DNA from 3 places in the Eubacterium segne genome. Region 1 is predicted to be linked to each of the others. Evidence: predicted binding sites of a transcription regulator. Region 1 holds the regulator's gene; each other region holds the start of a gene.
The links. Region 1 encodes NrdR, which represses ribonucleotide reductase genes. Its sites were predicted from a motif close to CACNANATNTNGTG; they were not measured.
Positions count from the first base shown of each region.

Region 2: H8S00_RS01405 (ATP cone domain-containing protein) is a predicted target of NrdR. The motif match lies at 2,641-2,654, and genes of this name have one in related genera.
Region 3: nrdD (anaerobic ribonucleoside-triphosphate reductase) is a predicted target of NrdR. The motif match lies at 2,097-2,110, and genes of this name have one in related genera.

Region 1 covers NZ_JACOOZ010000005.1:7,891-14,335, reverse strand. Annotated here, with positions in the region: gene efp (elongation factor P) at 1-110, opposite strand, end outside; gene aroD (type I 3-dehydroquinate dehydratase) at 182-1,456, opposite strand; gene H8S00_RS07890 (shikimate dehydrogenase) at 1,586-2,458, shown strand; gene H8S00_RS07885 (YqeG family HAD IIIA-type phosphatase) at 2,606-3,106, opposite strand; gene nrdR (transcriptional regulator NrdR) at 3,142-3,591, opposite strand; gene H8S00_RS07875 (PRC-barrel domain-containing protein) at 3,698-3,961, opposite strand; gene sigG (RNA polymerase sporulation sigma factor SigG) at 4,030-4,806, opposite strand; gene sigE (RNA polymerase sporulation sigma factor SigE) at 4,882-5,619, opposite strand; gene H8S00_RS07860 (sigma-E processing peptidase SpoIIGA) at 5,630-6,445, opposite strand, start outside.
Region 2 covers NZ_JACOOZ010000001.1:292,957-299,401, reverse strand. Annotated here, with positions in the region: gene H8S00_RS01420 (C40 family peptidase) at 1-1,463, shown strand, start outside; gene H8S00_RS01415 (type I restriction-modification system subunit M N-terminal domain-containing protein) at 1,656-1,961, shown strand; gene H8S00_RS01410 (acyl-CoA thioesterase) at 2,005-2,490, shown strand; gene H8S00_RS01405 (ATP cone domain-containing protein) at 2,861-3,163, shown strand; gene H8S00_RS01400 (hypothetical protein) at 3,723-4,088, shown strand; gene H8S00_RS01395 (SpoVG family protein) at 4,109-4,741, shown strand; gene H8S00_RS01390 (hypothetical protein) at 4,755-5,348, shown strand; gene H8S00_RS01385 (LexA family protein) at 5,628-5,849, shown strand; gene H8S00_RS01380 (helix-turn-helix domain-containing protein) at 6,022-6,387, shown strand.
Region 3 covers NZ_JACOOZ010000012.1:39,969-46,413, reverse strand. Annotated here, with positions in the region: gene nrdD (anaerobic ribonucleoside-triphosphate reductase) at 1-2,073, opposite strand, end outside; gene H8S00_RS13445 (MATE family efflux transporter) at 2,234-3,607, opposite strand; gene H8S00_RS13440 (4Fe-4S dicluster domain-containing protein) at 3,898-5,430, shown strand; gene H8S00_RS13435 (ECF transporter S component) at 5,414-5,965, shown strand; gene H8S00_RS13430 (putative ABC transporter permease) at 5,991-6,445, opposite strand, start outside.

The DNA of each region.
Region 1 (6,445 bases):
ACGAACGCTGCGCCTTTTCCCGGTTTTACATGCTGAAATTCGATAATCTGACAAATCTTTCCATCGTATTCAATTGTAATACCGTTCTTGAAATCGCCTGCTGTTACCATAATATTTCCTCCTAAAAGTTCGTCTGTGATTGCTCACGTTATTCCTATTATATGATATATCCTAATATATTTCAACCTTTTTCTTCCAGCTTACAAAGCATGTCGTAGCAGGTTAAAATTCTGTCGTTACTATCCACATTAACCTTTATATCCGCTACTGACTGATACCTTGGTTCTCTCTTCTCCATAAGACTTTTTACATGGCTAAGACTCATGTCATTGTTAAGTATCGGTCTGTGGGTATGATCCTTTACCCTGTCAAATATTGTTTCCGGTGTAGCTGTAAGAAGTACAATAGTTCCGCTGTTTTTTAGTATGTCCACATTTTCATCTTTTAACACGGCACCGCCGCCACAGGAAATTATCTGATTTTTGTTATTTGCAATTTCCCTAAGGCTTTCTGTTTCTAAGTTTCTGAAATATTCCTCACCGTATTTTTCAAAAATTTCACTTATGGACATTTTTGCCTTTTCTACTATATACGCATCCACGTCAATTTCCTTAAGTCCCGTTATTTTTGATAATGCAGAAGAAACCGTGGTCTTTCCTGTTCCCATAAATCCTATTATGGCTATGTTTCCCTGCAAAGGGCAATGTTTGTTTTCCTGTAAGAGCTTTCTCACAACCTTAATACCAGGCTGTCCCGGTGCTGAAGCACTTACTCCTGCTGCAAAGGTAACTGAAGTTTTTGTGATTTTAGGTATAACCCTTGTTACGGCTCCTAATTCACCCATAGACATTGTAATAATTGGTGCCTTTATTTTTTCATCTGTCTCCTTTGATGCTTCAATTAACACTTCGACGTCTTTTTTATCCCTTGGCATAACTGCTAATTTACAAACATCTGCCCCTGATTTTTCTATGGTGCTTAATATTTTCACCATTTCTTCCTTGTCCGGAGTTTTGTCAAAATGATGATTAGAACCTATAACATTCATTCCCTTTTCATGAAGGCTATTAATCAATTCATTAGCCTTATCATCCTTAAATACTTCCACGTCCACAAATTCTACATTAAATTCTTTGCCTTTTTCTGCAATAAATAAGCACAAATCACAATATTCATTCCAACCTATCTTTTTATTTCCACCTTCTGAATCTGTTCTTATTGTAAATATAACAGGAATATTTTCATTAACGTCTTTCATTTGTTTTAGGACATTCAGGTATCCTTCATTGTTATCGGTTTCAAAAAAATCTCCCCGCCACTCTATTATATCCGGTTCCATTTCTACGACACTTTTTAACTGCTGTAATACTTCTTCCGTAGTTTTTCCCATAACCGGAACACAAACTCTTGCCTGATTATTTGACAAAGTTATTTTCCCGAAATTCTTTTCCTTCATTTGTAACCTCCACGTTGACAATAAATAGAGTATAGTTTAGCCTTTAAATTTAGTCAATGCAAAGGTTTACATTTTTTCCCTGACACTTTATACTTAATAAGGATTTTATTTGAAAGGTGGAATTTTCATATGGGATGTATCAATGAAATTACAGGACATACAAGACTCACCGGACTTTTGGGAAGTCCCGTGGCACATAGCAAATCCCCTTTAATGCATAACGAAGCATTCAGACTTTTAAGACTTGACTATGTATATCTTTGTTTTGATGTTAAGGAAGATAACTTAAAAACAGCTTTTGAAGGATTAAAAAAATTAAATGTCGCAGGCTTTAACTGTACAATGCCTGACAAAACCGCAATCTGTGAGTTATTAGATGATTTATCTCCTGCTGCTAAAATGATTGGTGCCGTAAACACCGTTGTAAATGAAAATGGCAGATACATAGGTCATAACACTGACGGCATAGGTTACATGCAGTCAGTAAAGGATGCAGGTTTTGATATTAAGGGCGAAACCATGACTCTTCTTGGTGCCGGTGGTGCAGCATCTTCCATCTTTGTTCAGGCAGCATTAGATGGTGTTAAAAAAATCAACCTTTTCAGTATTAAGGACAGGTTCTGGGAAAAAGCAGAAAAAATGGTTGATATGGTTAATTCCAACACAGATTGTGATGCAAAGCTTATTGAGTTAGGCAATGACGATATATTAAACGAAGCTATCTCAAACAGTAAGATTTTAACCAATGCCACATCTGTTGGCATGGCACCAAATACTGATAATTGTATAGTGAAGGATTTTTCAATTTTTAATGAAAACCTTATTGTTTCAGATGTAATATATAATCCAATGGAAACTAAGCTTTTAAAAATTGCCAAAGAACATGGATGTCCTACCTTTAACGGCATATATATGCTGTTATATCAGGGAGCTGAAGCTTTTAAGTTATTTACGGGAAAAGATATGCCTGTGGAAGAGATTAAAAAGAAATATTTTTCATAACATCGAGTAGGCTGACTCCTACCCGATTTTAGCTAGCGGACATCTCAAAGCATAGCTTTTCGATGTTCTTACGCCCGGCAAATAATATTTCGTGCGAGCACGATATTGCTTGCCGGGCTTTTGCTACAAAAAAAGTGCGTAGGTTCATTACTTACGCACTTTTCTTTTCCATAACCAGAGAATTAATTTTTCCGGTATTCTTTTTAAAATAATCTGTATTTCCTCTTTTTTGTCAATTTGCTTTAACATTACAGTTTCTATACCTGTTCTGTTTGCCCCCCAGATATCCGTAAAAATCTGGTCGCCAATAAACAATGTGGATTCTTTATCAGTATTCATAAGCTCCATTGCCTTTTTATAGCTTTCCCTTGAAGGCTTATGAGCATCATATATGAATTTTGAATTAACTGCCTTTGCAAAAGGTTCAACTCTTAGTTTCTTATTATTTGAAATAAGACATGTATCTATTCCCATTCCATGTATTTTTTCAAAAACCTTAATTATATGTTCATCTGCCGGTGCTCCGTGAGGCACCAGTGTATTGTCTATGTCCGATACTATTCCACGAATACCTTTTTTGTAGTACATTTCAAAATCAATGTCATCAACGGAATCAAGGTATGTATCCGGGTATAATTTATTTAGCATTTAAATCTCCTTAGGGTTAAAATGTTAAAACTTAATTATTTAAGTAATTTTGCCAGTTCCTCCATAAATGTGTTTACATCCTTAAATTCACGATATACCGATGCAAAACGCACATATGCCACCTGGTCTAATTTCTTTAATCTGTCCATTACCAGTTCTCCGATAACCGCACTGGAAACTTCCTTCTGTTCCATGTTAAATACGGCATTTTCAACATCTTCCACTGCTGAAACAATCTGTTCATAGGAAACCGGTCTTTTATGGCATGACCTTAAAATTCCTGCCTCAATTTTGCTTCTGTCATAGGGTTCACGTATATTATCTTTTTTTATAACAATAAGTGGAATGGATTCTACCTTTTCGTACGTGGTAAATCTCTTCTTACATACTTCACACTGACGTCTTCTTCTAATGGCATTATTCTCTTCTGCCGGTCTTGAATCAATAACCTTTGTATTTTCTTCTCCACAATATGGACACTTCATAGTTGTTCCTCCGGTTCTTTTTTACCACATAATTATAGATAATATTCCCTGTAAGGTCAAGGGTTTAGAATCCAGGCTTTTCACTGATTATGAGTATTTATTACCTCTAAAACATCTTTATTTTATGTTTAACCTCCGCCTCATCTACCTTTACCAATATAATATCAGGTCCCACCTGGGTAATACACTTAAAAGGGATTACATACTCGTAATCACTACATACTAATCCACACCATTTACTTGGTCCCGGCACAATAATTGCCTCAATACATCCTGTGCAAATATCAAATGCTATATCATCTGCACATCCTAATATTTTGCAATTGCAACAGTTTATAACCTCTTTCCTTTTTAAATCCTCTATTCTCATTTAAAGCCTTTTTTATTATCTTATGCAGTATCCCTGTTTTGTCTATCAATTTGTAGCGGGACATTCTCTTATTTCATGTAATTTTTCATACTTTTTAATGCGTTTTTTTCCAATCTGCTTACCTGTGCCTGGGAAATGCCGATTTCATCTGCAATTTCCATCTGAGTTTTTCCGTTAAAAAAACGCATATCTATTATTTTTCTCTCCCTGTCTGACAAACCGTTTAAAGCCTCATTTAGTACAATGTTTTCCACCCATTTTTCTTCTTTATTCTTTTTGTCACTAATCTGATCCATTACATAAAGGGTGTCTCCCCCCTGGTCATAAACCGGGTCGTACAAAGAAACAGGACTTTGAATGGCATCAAGGGCATACAAAATTTCCTCCGGTGTTGCTCCAATGTGCTTTGCAATTTCCTCAATGGTAGGCTCAGTATTAGTTTCCTTTATTATGCTTTCCTTGCAATATATTGCCTTATAAGCAATGTCCTTTATGGAACGGCTTACCCTTATGGATGCATTATCCCTTAAAAATCTTTTAAGCTCCCCTGAAATCATTGGCACTGCATATGTGGAAAATTTAACATTTAAGGTATCGTCAAAATTATCCACAGCCTTAATCAGTCCGATACATCCGATTTGGAACAAATCGTCCACATTTTCACTGCTGTTGGAAAATCGCTGCAAAATACTAAGTACCAGTCGCAGATTTCCCTGAATAAATTCTTCCCTTGCCTCCATGTTGCCTTTTTTTATTTCCTGAAACAGTTCTTTTTTTCTTTTTTCACTTAAAAGCGGCAACTTAGATGTGTTTACACCACATATTTCAACTTTAAAAAGAGCCATAAAAATCCCCCTGCAAAATATCTTTCATAGATATAATTTGCCCAATTTATGGCTCCCTATTCTTAATTATTATATTTATTCAAATTTTACTATTTCCCTTTTTAACCTTTTAATTATTTTCTTTTCTAATCTTGAAATATATGACTGGGATATTCCAAGGCTGTCTGCCACCTCCTTTTGCGTCATTTCCTCCCCATCAACGTTGTTTAATCCGTAACGCATTTCCACAATTACCTTCTCTCTGGTATTTAGTTTTTCTATAGCCTTATATAAAAGCCTTTTCTCCACCTCATTTTCAATTCCTCTTGAAATAACATCTTCATCGGTTCCTAGTATATCGGAAAGTAATAATTCATTTCCGTCCCAATCCACATTTAGCGGTTCATCTATAGAAACCTCCAGCTTAGTTTTATTGTTTTTTCTTAAATACATTAATATTTCATTTTCAATACATCTTGACGCATATGTAGCCAGCTTTATGTTCTTAGTTGGATTAAAGGTGTTAATTCCCTTTATCAGTCCGATGGTTCCTATGGATATTAAATCCTCCACTCCCACACCTGTATTATCAAATTTCTTTGCAATATATACAACTAACCGCAAATTATGTTCAATAAGCTTAGAACGTGCCTCCATGTTTTCCTCTTCAATTAAGCTTTTTATACACTGATATTCCTCTTTGGCACTAAGAGGCGGTGGCAGCACTTCATTCCCTCCTATGTAATGCAAATTCCCCTCTTTTTTTATTATTATTCCACTAAAAAATGGCAGTTTATTAATATTTACAAAGGTTTTTATTGTTTCTAAAAGCATTGTATTCTCCTTATTTATTTAATATATCCGGGTTCAAAATCATTTCATACTTATTATTTTGGCTTAATTTTCCTTTATATATTCCTATTATTGCCTTTTCCGTGGTAATGTCATTGACTACAAGTTTATCTACCACAAAAGCTTTCATCAGTCCGTGGGATTTTCCAACAGTATTATAGGGTACAAAAATATATTTCATATTCTCCATATCGGCTTCTGCTAGTTTATCCTCCTCAATAATTGATACCGGCTTTTTTGTGACAGGTTCTATAAGGCTGTTTCCCGTGTCCCGCAATGCTATCGCCGAGATTTTAGTGTCATTAATAAACAGGTAAGCCGTATAAATATTCCCTACTCTTTTTATATAGTTCAAAATTTTTTTCCTTCCATACTTCACAATAACGCATACCATTATTCCCACAAGCAATATAATAAAAATATTTGTTTTTCCATAATATGTATTTTGAGCTCCCTGCACTATATTTTTATTTTCCAAATTAAAATACAGAAGGTTAAGAAGTCCGTTAAGTAGAAATGTTATGGAATATAAAATTGCAATATTTCTTAAATTAGCCTTTAAATTGTCCCCACCAAATGCAATTACAATAAGAACTTCTGCCATAATCATATATGTTAAAAAGTATGTTATCCCCCCTTCCAACTTTAACATTAATACAATTGTTGCATATATTCCTCCGATTATGGCAGAAATAACGGTTCTTGCAATATGTTTCTTTGTTTTAATTATTATTCCTAATATAAGCAAAACTAAGAAATCCATTAGGAAATTAAATCCAAAATAAACATCTAAGTATATAGTTTGTGT
Region 2 (6,445 bases), on a different contig from region 1:
CGTCAAAGCTACAGAAGGAAGTGGCAGGCAAAAGAATCAGAAAGAAAGCATCAAACAAGGGAAAAGAACTTGCCAAAAAGCCAGCAAAGAATGCTTCAAAAAATGTGACAAAGAAAACATCAAAAAAGGTAGCCAAGGATACAACAAAGGAAGTTACCAAGGAAGGTACAAAACTTGCAGTAAAAACCGGTACTACAGTTGCCGGTTCAGCGGCAGGTCCTGAAGGCACATTGATTGGAATGGCTGCAGGTGAAGCAGTGGGAATGAAGATTGAAAACACATTTTACAGGGCAGAGCAAAAAAGCAGGATGATGAAATATTTCATGGACAAGCTAAAGCCCGGTGATGAGCAAAACGATAGCATATTCAAACTTGCAGGAAGCCTGATAAAAAACAAGATGGTATACATGATTAAGCAGGTGGCATCCCTGCTTGCACCGTTGGTTGTTCCAATACTCATAGTGGTAATGGTTGCAACAGGAATTGTGTTTGCAATCATAGCGGTGCTTTATAATTCACCGTTTGCAATATTTCTTCCACCACTTGAAAGTGGAGACACAATACAGACTGTAACAACGCAGTACGTATCTGAATTTAATCAGGAAATACAGACACTGGTGGATGAACACAAGGATGCAGATGAGGGCAGAAAGGTGTATGTGGACTATGAGGGAATGAACAGCGAGCCTTCAAACTATTATGACATCATGTGCGTGTACATGGTGAAATATGGTTACGAAAACACGGCAACAAAAATGAATGAAGCAAACAAGCAGAATTTAAAGGCAGTGTTTGATGACATGTGCAAGTATACAACAGAAAATGTAACAGACAAAAAGGGCAAAAAGAAGAAAAAGTACCTTGAAGTGAGAATTACATTAAAAAGCTACACGGAAATGTCAGAGCAGTATCAGTTTGATGAGGAAAGAAAGGAAACACTTAATCAGCTAATGAGTGCCTGCATCACAAGTAATCCGTCAGGCAGTCAGACAGGTGGAAGTCAGCTAAGTGGCTTGCAGGGAAGCCTTACCCCACAGGAAATAACAAGCATAACTGACAAAATAACAAATCAGGCACAAAAGACCGTGGCATCATTTGTATTGTCTAAGGTAGGATATCCGTATAGTCAGAATTTAAGAAACAGTGGAAAGGCATTTGATTGTAGTTCGCTGGCATACTACGCATGGAAATCAGCAGGTATTGATATAGCATTTGGCGGCTCAACCACTGCAGCTGCAGAAGCAGAAGGGCTGAAAGGCAAAACATTTAAGGAAAAAGACATACAGCCAGGAGACTTGATATTTTATAACTACACAACCAATGGAAGATACAAAAATATCAGCCACGTGGGTATTTATGTAGGCAATGGAAAAATGGTTGAGGCAGTGGATGAGGCACACGGAGTATGCTTGGGCAATTATCATAATGGTGGGTTGGTGATGATATGTCGTCCGGGAAAATAAAATTAATGCTAATGACAGTAGCAAATTTTGTCGTTCTTGATGTTTTTTTGAGCAATATATTTTTAATTGGAAAATTAAGAAATATATATTAAAATATAAAGGTAACAAATTATGTGAAATAAGCGGTTGAAAATTTATATTTAAACGATTAGAAATCTAAGAAACATATATGACAAATAAAGGAGGAGTAAAATGACAGAAGGAAAGGACTTACTTCAGGTTTTATGGAGTGGGGCGGATGTATTAAGAGGTAAGATTGATGCGAATGAATATAAGACATATTTATTAGGGTTAGTATTCTATAAGTATTTATCAGATTCGTATTTATCAAAGGCGTACGATTTATTAAATGATGAGATACCGGATGATTTGCAAGAGGCACAAAAGGTTTATGAGGAGGCAATGAATAGCGAAGATGCAGAAGAACTTTTAGCAGAACTAAAAGAATCATTGCATTATACTTTGGATTCTAATATGACATATGTATGTATGTTATAAAATAATTTTACTCTTACGATGTAACAAAGGAGCGTGTTTATATATGAATAGAAAAAATATTAATAGAAAAACAGTCTCTTTTTCAAGGACTGAGCAGGTACATGTAATAAAGCCATGTGATTTAAATGGTGGCGGTCGTTTATTTGGCGGAGCATTACTTTCTATGCTTGATGAAATTGCAGGAATTGTTGCAAAGCGCCATTCCGGCTGCAATAATGTAACAACTGCTGCAATCGACCATTTAGACTTTAAAGATGGAGCCTATGTAAATGATTTGCTGGTAATTATTGGTTATGTAACATATACCGGAAACACTTCAATGGAAGTTCGCATAGATACTTATGTTGAAAATAATGAAGGAATGCGCCACCCTATTAACAGAGCTTTCTTTGTAATGGTTGCAATGGGCGCTAATAACAGACCAACAAAAGTTCCACCGCTTATCATTGAAAATGAATTTCAGCAGGCCGAGTGGGACTGTGCCCTTAAACGAAAAGAAAACCGAATCAAGATGAAGAATGATTTTTAATTTCATTCACATATGCAATATACTTTTCTCTTTAAATTTATAATTGCATTCAAATAAAATATATATCACTTAATTAAATTAATTTATTTTTCACTTGACAATTTTTCTTTTTTTGTTCCATCCCTTTATTTAGGGCATTCATTTTGCAAACACTATATATTGTGTTTTTGTTTTTTGATTTTCGCAATATTTGGTAGACATTCATTTAGCTTAGTGCTATAACCTAATGCATGCGAAAGAGTTAAACACCTTACTTGATTATCATAGTTTAACACATCGCTTTTTTATTGCCTAAAAAGCACAATGTATTTAATTGTGTTTAATATAGAACAGCATTATTATCGTATTTTTAATGCTGTATACATGATATATGAAGAAGAAAGAAGGAACGAAAAAAATGATAAGTGTTATTAAACGTGACGGTCATAGAGCTACTTATGATCGTAACAAAATTGTATCAGCTATTCAGAAGGCGAACACAGAAGTCGACCAGGAAGAAAGAATTAGTGAGGAACAGATTTATAATATATTAGCTTCTATTGAAAACCGTGGCTTTGATGAGATGGCAGTTGAAGATATTCAGGATATTATTGAACAGAAGCTTATGGCAGAGAAGAAATTTGTTCTTGCAAAAACATACATCATTTATCGTTTGCCAATAGAATATCATTAGCCTTTGGAACATATTTAGGATAATAAATTGGTTCATATTTTTCTTTATCAAGGTAGCGTACATTCTTATAATCTATTTTTCCAGAAGTAATATGCTTGCCCTGCAAAATTGGAACACCTTTGTTGACATATTCAACTTTATCAGCAGTTGTATTTATTCCTTGGTACGCAACTTCAACAACATCTTGAAACTTACGCTGTTCCCAAGTATTAAGGCATATGAATAAAAAGTTAAGGTGATTAAATGGATAAAAAGAGCTAAAGTGCTTGAAAAAACAATGAATGACAGAGATTGTTAAAAAAATTCGTTAAAAGTTAGCTGAATCATAGTAATTTACATAAAAAAGACCAACATAGACTTAAAAATAACAAAATAAAGACCATACTAGTTTTCGACATAATAATTTCTAACTGTTAGAATTATAACATCACTTAGAAAACACTAAGTAATAATTTAATAACGCCTTATCAATATTCTATTGTAGTGAATGGAGTATTTGATAGGGCGTTTTTCTTTTGCACCTACAATAAGAAAAATAAAATACGAAAGGAGATTCAGGATGAGACATGTAAATGATAAGGAGTCAGCTCGTGAAATAGGATATTTGTTTCAAGCATTACAGCATGAGTGGGAACGTTCTGGGAAAACAGTTGTTACTAGGCGCATTGGTCAGGATGAATATGATGAGTTTGCAAAATGTTATTCAAAGAAACTGGAAAATTATGACAAAGAGCGAAATAAAGATGAAGCAATGCAGATAAAGGTAATACTAAAATCAATGAAAGAAATGTGCGTGTTAAGTCGCATTGCTAAAAAGATTTGCAACAAAGCAGCGCTTAGTTCAAGTAAAAAATGGGGACATTTCGATATTGAGTTAGACAGGGAAGAAAGAAAATGTTTAGAAGAAATAATAGGAATAAATTAATTGGAAGGAGAGAAATGTAAATGAATTATAGTATAAGAATTTTTAAAACAAAAAATCAAGAAAGAAGTACAAAAGCGTATGCATCAGTAACATTTAATAAATGTTTTATAGTTACAGGAATTACTGTAAGAGAAAATAAAAATGGTGAACTGTTTGTGTCAATGCCAAGTTACAAAAGTAAGTCTGTTGATGATAATGGAAAGCCAGTATACAAAGAATATTGCAATCCAACGACAAAAGAATTCAGAGATGAGTTATATGGAAATATTCTGAAAAACTTTAAAGAAGGTGTTAACGAGTATGAAGTGAAAGGGCTGGATGATAAAATGGAAATTGGAATTTCACTCAATACAATGTCAGGTACAAATCTAGAAGCAATTGGCAGGGTTTATTTAGACAAGTGCTTTGTCATAAATAATATTAAGGTTATGACAAGTGAAAAAGGTTCTTTTGTAGCAATGCCGTCTCAGTTAGTGAACAGAGGAGATGAAGGAAAAAAATATGAAGATGTTTGTTTCCCGATAACAAAGGAATTCAGAACTGAGTTGTACAATGCAATTTTAAGTGAAAAAGAAAAAGTATATGAAAAAATGAATGAAGAATTTATACAGGTGGACAAAGCGTTAGATGGTGTGGAAACACCCTTTAGATAAGGAGGAAAAGAATATGCAGATAGATAAAGTATTTGAAAATGTAAAAGAAAGAACAATCAGAGAAAATGAAAAGAATAAATGTGAATTGTTCCCCAATAAGGGAAAAAAAGCAGTTGTGGTTCTTACAGATGATAAGTTAGAAGAAAAAACATTTGAAGAATTTGTCGAAATGTGTGCAATTGTCAAAGAACAGGGTTTTGAAGTTTGTGAAAGTGAAAGTGGATGCAAATTTTGGAGTATAGTTCCAACAAATAGTTTAGATAACGTAGGATATGCTAGATTAATAATGCAACTGGCACCTATGGCAGATGCTATTTTTATAGATAAGGATGCATATGATGCCCTAGATTACATAGAACAGAATATTTTTGTAGCAGGAATGAAGCTTATAAATGTAGAAGTAAGGGAAGTACAGTCAGGCGTGACATTTATTGCAGATCCAATATATGAACATGAAATACAGAGAGCATTAGCAAAAAGAGTGTCATTATCTCCGGTTGCTAAAGATCAAAATCCTAGGAATGCAGAACAGGCTATATTATATGAATTGGTCGTTGTAATGAGTAATATATGGAAATGTGAAAGAGTAAAGCCAAAAGAAATCTAGAATAATGCATTATGTATTGTTTTTTTACGCTGGTGTTTGGGATGACATCAGCGTTTTAGTATTTAGTATATAAATGTATGTTTTCAATTTTGGGTATTTACATATCAATTCAAAAGTAATATAATTACAATGCTTAAAGGAATCGAACACACATTCGATAATACTTTGATCCGGAAATAAGTATAAAGCAAAGAATTGCATACGTAGGCTTGTTTGCAATTTGTAAAAGAAAATTAAACAGTAGTATCAGAGAAACTTAATAATAGGAGGTGAACCAGGATGGCTTATACAAGTCAGTTAACAGAGAGACAGTTAAAGACATATGAATGCATCATAGACTTTATTAAAGAATTTGGATTTGCACCAACCGTAAGAGAGTTGTGCAAAAAAACAGGTTTTACTTCTACATCTTCTATAGCTGGACATTTAAAGGCACTTGAAAAGTTAGGATACATAAGAAGATATCCAACATGCCCTAGAGCGATAACAGTATTGAAATAGGAGTGTTAGACGGAAATTAACCAAGGTAAAAGATCAGCAAATTAACTAGTTACTATGTGTTGCTAAACAGGCGTAGTTAATTAGCAATCGCTTACAAGGAAAAGTTTCCCATCCTTTGTGAGTACAAACTTAAAACATTAAATTTGTATTATAACAAAAGGAGACAACACATTTGAAGATAGACATTATGAAATCTGGGTCAGACCCGATTAGAAAGGATTATTACGACAGTGACAAAGTAGGTAATAGACTTCAAGAAAGTCGAGAGGAAAGCAAATTAACTCAAGAAAAAGCTGCAGAGAAGCTTGATATTCATATTAATACACTTGCAAGATATGAACATGGAGCAACTATACCATCAGAAGTGTTAAAAAAGATGTGTATAATATATCAAAAGTCGGCAGACTATTTGATTGGTAATACTAATGACAATTATTATGATGTGCAGATTATGAGATTGCTTGAGCAAAATGACATGAAAACAAATAAAGCTATTTATGAAATAGTAGAAAGAATAATGAAGATAAGAGTTGCCTAATGAAAATTAATTATGCTATATATTGTTTAATTATAAAATATATAATTATATAATAGTA
Region 3 (6,445 bases), on a different contig from region 1:
ACAGCTTGGGCATTCCCAAATTAACTTTCCTGACTCTTCGTCTGATACAATCTGAATTTCTCCATTGTATCCGCAGCACTCACAATAATCAGATTTAGTATTTAATTCAGCATACATAATGTTGTCATAAATAAATTTCATTACTTCAATTACTGCTTCGATATTGTCCTGAAGATTAGGAACTTCTACGTAGCTTATGGCACCACCCGGTGAAAGTTTCTGAAATTCTGATTCAAACTTAAGCTTACTGAAAGCATCTATTTCTTCTGTCACATGAACATGATAACTGTTGGTAATGTAATTTTTATCTGTAACACCCTTTATAATGCCAAATCTCTTCTGGAGACACTTAGCAAACTTATAGGTAGTAGATTCCATAGGTGTTCCATATACGGAATAGCTGATGTTTTCAGCTGCCTTCCACTCAGCACATTTATCATTTAACTTCTGCATAACCTTAATGGCAAACTCTTTTCCTTCAGGAGTAGTGTGAGATTTACCTGTCATTCTTACACACATTTCATAAAGACCTGCATAGCCCAATGAAATGGTTGAATATCCGTTAAATAATAATTTATCAATAGTTTCACCCTTTTTAAGACGTGCCAAAGCACCGTTTTGCCATAAAATAGGTGCCACATCTGAAGGTGTTCCAAGAAGTCTCTCATGTCTGCATCTAAGTGCCCTGTGGCATAACTCCAGTCTTTCTTCCAAAATTTTCCAGAACAGTTCCATATCACCGTTAGATGAGCAAGCCACATCAACTAAGTTAATGGTTACAACACCCTGATTGAAACGTCCATAGAATTTGTGGGTTCCGTCTGCGTTTCTCTGGCTGTCCTCAACTGTAAGGAAGCTTCTGCAGCCCATACATGGATAAACGCATCCCTGCTTCATTTCTTTCATAACCTTAGCTGAAATATAATCAGGAACCATTCTCTTGGCAGTACATTTTGCTGCAAGCTCCGTAAGTGCCCAGTATTTTGAATCCGGTGTAACATTATCTTCATCTAAAACATATATAATTTTAGGAAATGCCGGTGTAATCCAAACACCTTTTTCATTTTTAACACCTTGAATACGCTGTTTTAAAACCTCTTCTATAAGGGTAGCCAAATCATCCCTGGTCTGACCTTCCGGTACCTCATCAAGATACATAAACATTGTTACAAAAGGTGCCTGCCCATTACATGTCATAAGAGTAATCAGCTGATACTGAATAGTCTGGATACCACGGTTTATCTCATCCTTTAATCTTCTCTCGGCAATTTGTTTTACCTGCTCATCACTGTAATTCAAGTTGAGTTCATCTCTTTCAGCTAAAACTTCTTTGGTAATTTTTTCTCTGCTCACCTGAACAAAAGGTGCCAAATGTCCTAATGAAAATGACTGACCGCCGTACTGATTGCTGGCAACCTGTGCCACAATCTGTGTAGTAACATTGCAGGCTGTATAAAAGCTGTGAGGTGTATCTATTTTAGTTTCGGATATGCATGTTCCATTTTGAAGCATATCCTCTAAATTAATTAAGTCACAGTTGTGCTCCTTCTGTGCAAAATAGTCGGAATCATGGAAATGTATAATTCCCTGCTCATGAGCCTGAACAATATCCTCCGGCAATAAAATACGTTTAGTTAAATCCTTGCTGACTTCACCTGCCATATAATCTCTCTGGGTGGAGTTAATTGTAGGATTCTTGTTGGAATTTTCCTGTTTAACTTCTTCATTAATCTGATCAATAAGAGACAAAATTCCATCATCTGTTGTGTTGGCTTTTCTGGCTAATTCACGTGTATATCTGTATCTTACGTACTTCTGGGCTACCTCATATCCACGCATCTCCATGATGCCTCTCTCTACCATGTCCTGAATATCTTCAACTGCTACTGCATGGTTTGATTTTTCAATCTGGTCAACAACAAGATTTCCCACTGCCGCAATCTGATACTCGTTTAACTTATGTATAGGGGCAATCTCGTTATTTGCCTTCCTTATAGCATTAAGAATCTTGTTAACGTCGAACGAAACTTCCTGACCGTTTCGTTTAATTACCTTTCTCAATAAAACTTCCATCTTTTCTCCCTCTCAAGCTCGAATACTATATCTTGTATATGCTTAAAGCATTATAGCACAACATATTCCATTTTGTACAGTGGCAATTGCAACATTTCTGAAATATTTCTTCTTTTTTTTACAAAATCTCCAATTATAGTTTTCCCTCATACAAAATGTTCTAAACTAACTTTTTAAACACCTTTTTAATTACAATTAACGACAGTACTGCTGCTAAAAAGTCGGATATCGGTGCAACATACATCATACCATCTATACCTAAATAGCCAAAGTTGTGGAAAATATATGGTAACACAATCATAAGTGGTATAAAGCATATAACCTGTCTTGTAAGAGACAAAAATGTTCCCTTGTTTGGTTCCCCTATAACAGTACAAAATGTTGATGTTATTGGCTGTATTCCGTCTAAGAAAGTCATAAATAAAAATATTCTGAAAAAGTTAATGGAAAACCTAAAATATTCAGGGCTTCCTGAACCGAATATGCTTATTATCTGTCTTGGGAACAGTTGGAATATTATAAATGCAATAGTTGAAATAATTGTATTGCAGGAAACGGCAAGCTTATAGGTCTTTTTAACTCTGTCATTTTTACCTGCTCCCCTGTTAAAACTGGCAATAGGCTGTATTCCCTGTGCCACACCTATACATATGGAGAAATACACCTGATTAACCTTCATTACAATTCCCGTACAGGCAAGGGGAATGTCCGCACCATAAGGGCTAAGGGCACCGTAATATGTCAGTGATTTATTCATTACAACCTGAACAAACATAATTGCCAGCTGATTTAAGCACTGTGCCATTCCAAGATGTACAGTTCTTCCTACTATCTTAAGTTGTGGTACAAAATGCTTTCCGTGAAGCTTAATGGTTTTAAAATGAATCAAGTACCATATAACCATAATTGAAGCTAAAATTTGTCCTATTACAGTAGCTATTGCTGCTCCTGCCATTTTCCAGTTAAATACCATGACAAAAAGGTAATCTAAAATTACATTTACAATGGCGCCTACAAGGTTACAGGCCATGGAAAACTTCGGACTTCCGTCTGCTCTTACTAAATGTGAACCACCAGATGAAATAATGGCAAAAGGAAATCCCAATGCCAGATATTTTGTATATTCCATGGCATACGGTAATACCGTATCTGTTGAACCAAAGAATAAAAGTAGGGGTTTTAATGCCGTAAGTCCCACAACAGACAGAACAACACCGATAATAAACATCATTGAAGCACTTACGCCTATAAAATATGGTGCTTTTTCCTTTTCTCCTGCACCTAAGTTTAAATTAAATCCTGAAGCTCCACCTATTCCAAAAGCCAGTGCCGTAGCAATACATAAGGTGGTAAAGGGAAAGGCAACATTAGTGGCAGCATTTCCTAACTCTCCTACACACTGTCCTATAAAGATCTGATCTACTATATTGTACAAAGACATTACAAGCATTGATATAATACTTGGAACTGCAAATTTTCTAAGCAGCTTCCCCACTGGTTCCGTTCCTAAGGGATTTTCAATTTTCTCATTCATATTTGTCATTTCTTTTTTCCTTTATAATTTCATTTTCTTCTATTCTCATTATCGCCACAACATATAATACAACTCTATAAAGGAAAATTTCAACCACAAATTCGAAATTAAATATTTTTCTAAAAAAATACCCTAATGTTTCATAATTTGCACCGGCACCTTCCGATTTAGGTTTTATATTGTTAAAAAATTAACTATATTTTACTTGTGCTTATTTTGTATGCTATGTTATAATTAATAATAGTTTTTATGACTGTTTTTTATTTGAATTATATGAAATGGAGAAATACATGAGAGGAATTTATTCAAACAAGACGGAGATACGTCATAAGGTATTTACGGAAGTTGCAAGAATGGCTTTTGAAGGCGGAGATTTCACACGAATTGAAGAACTGCCTTACAAAATCATTCCCGGTGAAATTGGAAAATATTACAATAACATTTTTATTGAACGTGCCATTGTAGGAGAACGTCTTCGTGCTACCATTGGACTTCCTATTAGAAAAGTGTCTGAGCATGCACCACTTTCAGATGGAATAGATGCCAGTGCCATTGATGAAAAGTATTATGACCCTCCTCTTATTAACATTATAAAATTTGCATGTCATGCATGCCCTGAAAAAAAGATTTTCGTAACCAACGGATGTCAGGGATGTATTGAGCATCCATGCGTTGAGGTTTGTCCAAAGAAAGCTATCCATATGGAAAATGGTCATTCCGTTATTGACCAGGATAAATGTATAAAATGTGGCAAGTGTTTAAATGCATGCCCTTACAATGCAATTATTAAACAGGAACGTCCCTGTGCAGCTGCCTGTGGCATGAATGCCATTAAATCTGATGAATACGGCAGAGCTGACATCGATTATGACCAGTGTGTGTCCTGTGGTATGTGTCTTGTAAGTTGTCCTTTTAGTGCTATTGTGGATAAAAGCCAGATTTTCCAGACAGTGCTGGCACTGAAAAGTGATACTCCTATATATGCAGCCATTGCCCCTTCCTTTGTAAAGCAATTCGGTGACGAGGTTACTCCTGCCATGGTAAGGGCTGCCCTTAAAGCTGTAGGTTTTGAAGAAATGGAAGAGGTAGCAATCGGTGCCGACCTTTGTGCTATTCAGGAAGCAGCTGATTTCATAAAAGAGGTTCCTGAACATTTGTCATGGCTTGGTACTTCATGTTGTCCTGCATGGTCTGTTATGGCTAAAAAGACTTTACCTGAATATGCTAACCATATTTCCATGACCCTTACTCCTATGGTTTTAACAGGACGTATGATTAAGAAACGCCATCCTGACTGTAAGGTAGTATTCATTGGTCCATGTGCTGCGAAAAAGCTTGAAGCAAGCCGTCGCTCAGTACGAAGCGATATTGACTTTGTTTTAACCTTTGAGGAAATGATGGGGATTTTTGATGCTAAGGGAATTGATTTTAATAATCTTGAACTAGAAGAATTCAGACAAACTTCCAGCTCCTATGGTAAGGGATTCGCTGCCAGTGGTGGTGTTGCCAATGCCGTTGTAAATGTTTTAAACAGTATTGACCCTGACCGTGAGGTAAAAACAGTTAAGGCGGAGGGATTAGCGGAATGCAAAAAAATGCTTATGTTAGCCAAAGCCGGAAAATATGACGGATATCTGTTAGAGGGAATGGCATGTCCCGGCGGATGTCTTGGTGGTGCAGGAGTTTTGGCTGATGTCAGAAAAGCAGGCATTGCTCTTGAACAGGACAAATCAAAATCTGAATTAACAAAACCGTCTCAGTCAGAATACTTAAAATATCTTCATTTAATAACAAAGGAGGAATTGTATGAAAATGAGGACTAGAACCATTACCGTTACAGCAGTAATGATTGCACTTTGCATAGCAGTACAGTTTTTTAAAGTTCCAACCTTTGCATACTCAGTTTATGTTATTGGTGGATTAATTAACCTGATACTTATTATTGATACATTATATTGCGGAATTGTTAGCGGTATTATAGTTTCAGCTGTTGCCCCTATTACATCTTTTATTATAACCGGGTCACCTGTTATTGCCGCTGTACCTATGATTCTTCCGTGTATTATGATAGGAAACATGGTTCTTGTGCTTTTTGCCTGGTTTGTCAGGTGCAAAAAGCTGGAACTTAATCTTTTGCCAATAAGCCTTATAGCAGGCTCTGTTGCCAAATGGGGTGTAATGACACTTCTTATTATCAGATGGGTTCTTCCATCCTTTGGAAAGGGATTAAGTCACGTAGCCTACAAGGCTGCAACAGTTACATATTCCACAACCCAGTTAATTGCGGCATTGTTTGGAACTGCATTAGCCTGTGTTATCTGGCCTATTGTGCGATTAGGTGTAAAACGTTCAAAATAAAAATTGTTTATGGATAGATATAAAATCAGTCTACAATTAATGCTTTCGGGTATACCCGGTTCATTAAATTGTCATCGTATTTTGTGTCTATCCATTTTTCTATGTTATTATTTGCATTCTTTCCCTTGCTTCTTTCCTGATATCTTGCAAGGGCAATACTTGATATGGAAACATTCACTAACATAAATGCCAGTAACATCCATGTAGCTATTATTCCCGGTTTCTTTGGGATTTTTTCAATAAGGGCAGACAGTAGCGGATATGCAACCTTAAACCAAACTATAGCCGCTATTCCCCAAAAAGAACAGTACAATAAATTAATTCGTCCTCCAAGGTTAAATGGCATATCGCTGTAATCCCAGAAAACAGTGCCAAAGGCTATTTCCGTAAAAACGCTGCATATGTACTCATATGCTCCCCCTAATATAGTTCCCGTAAAAAATAAAAACAAGATATTTTTATCTTTGTACTTATATAACA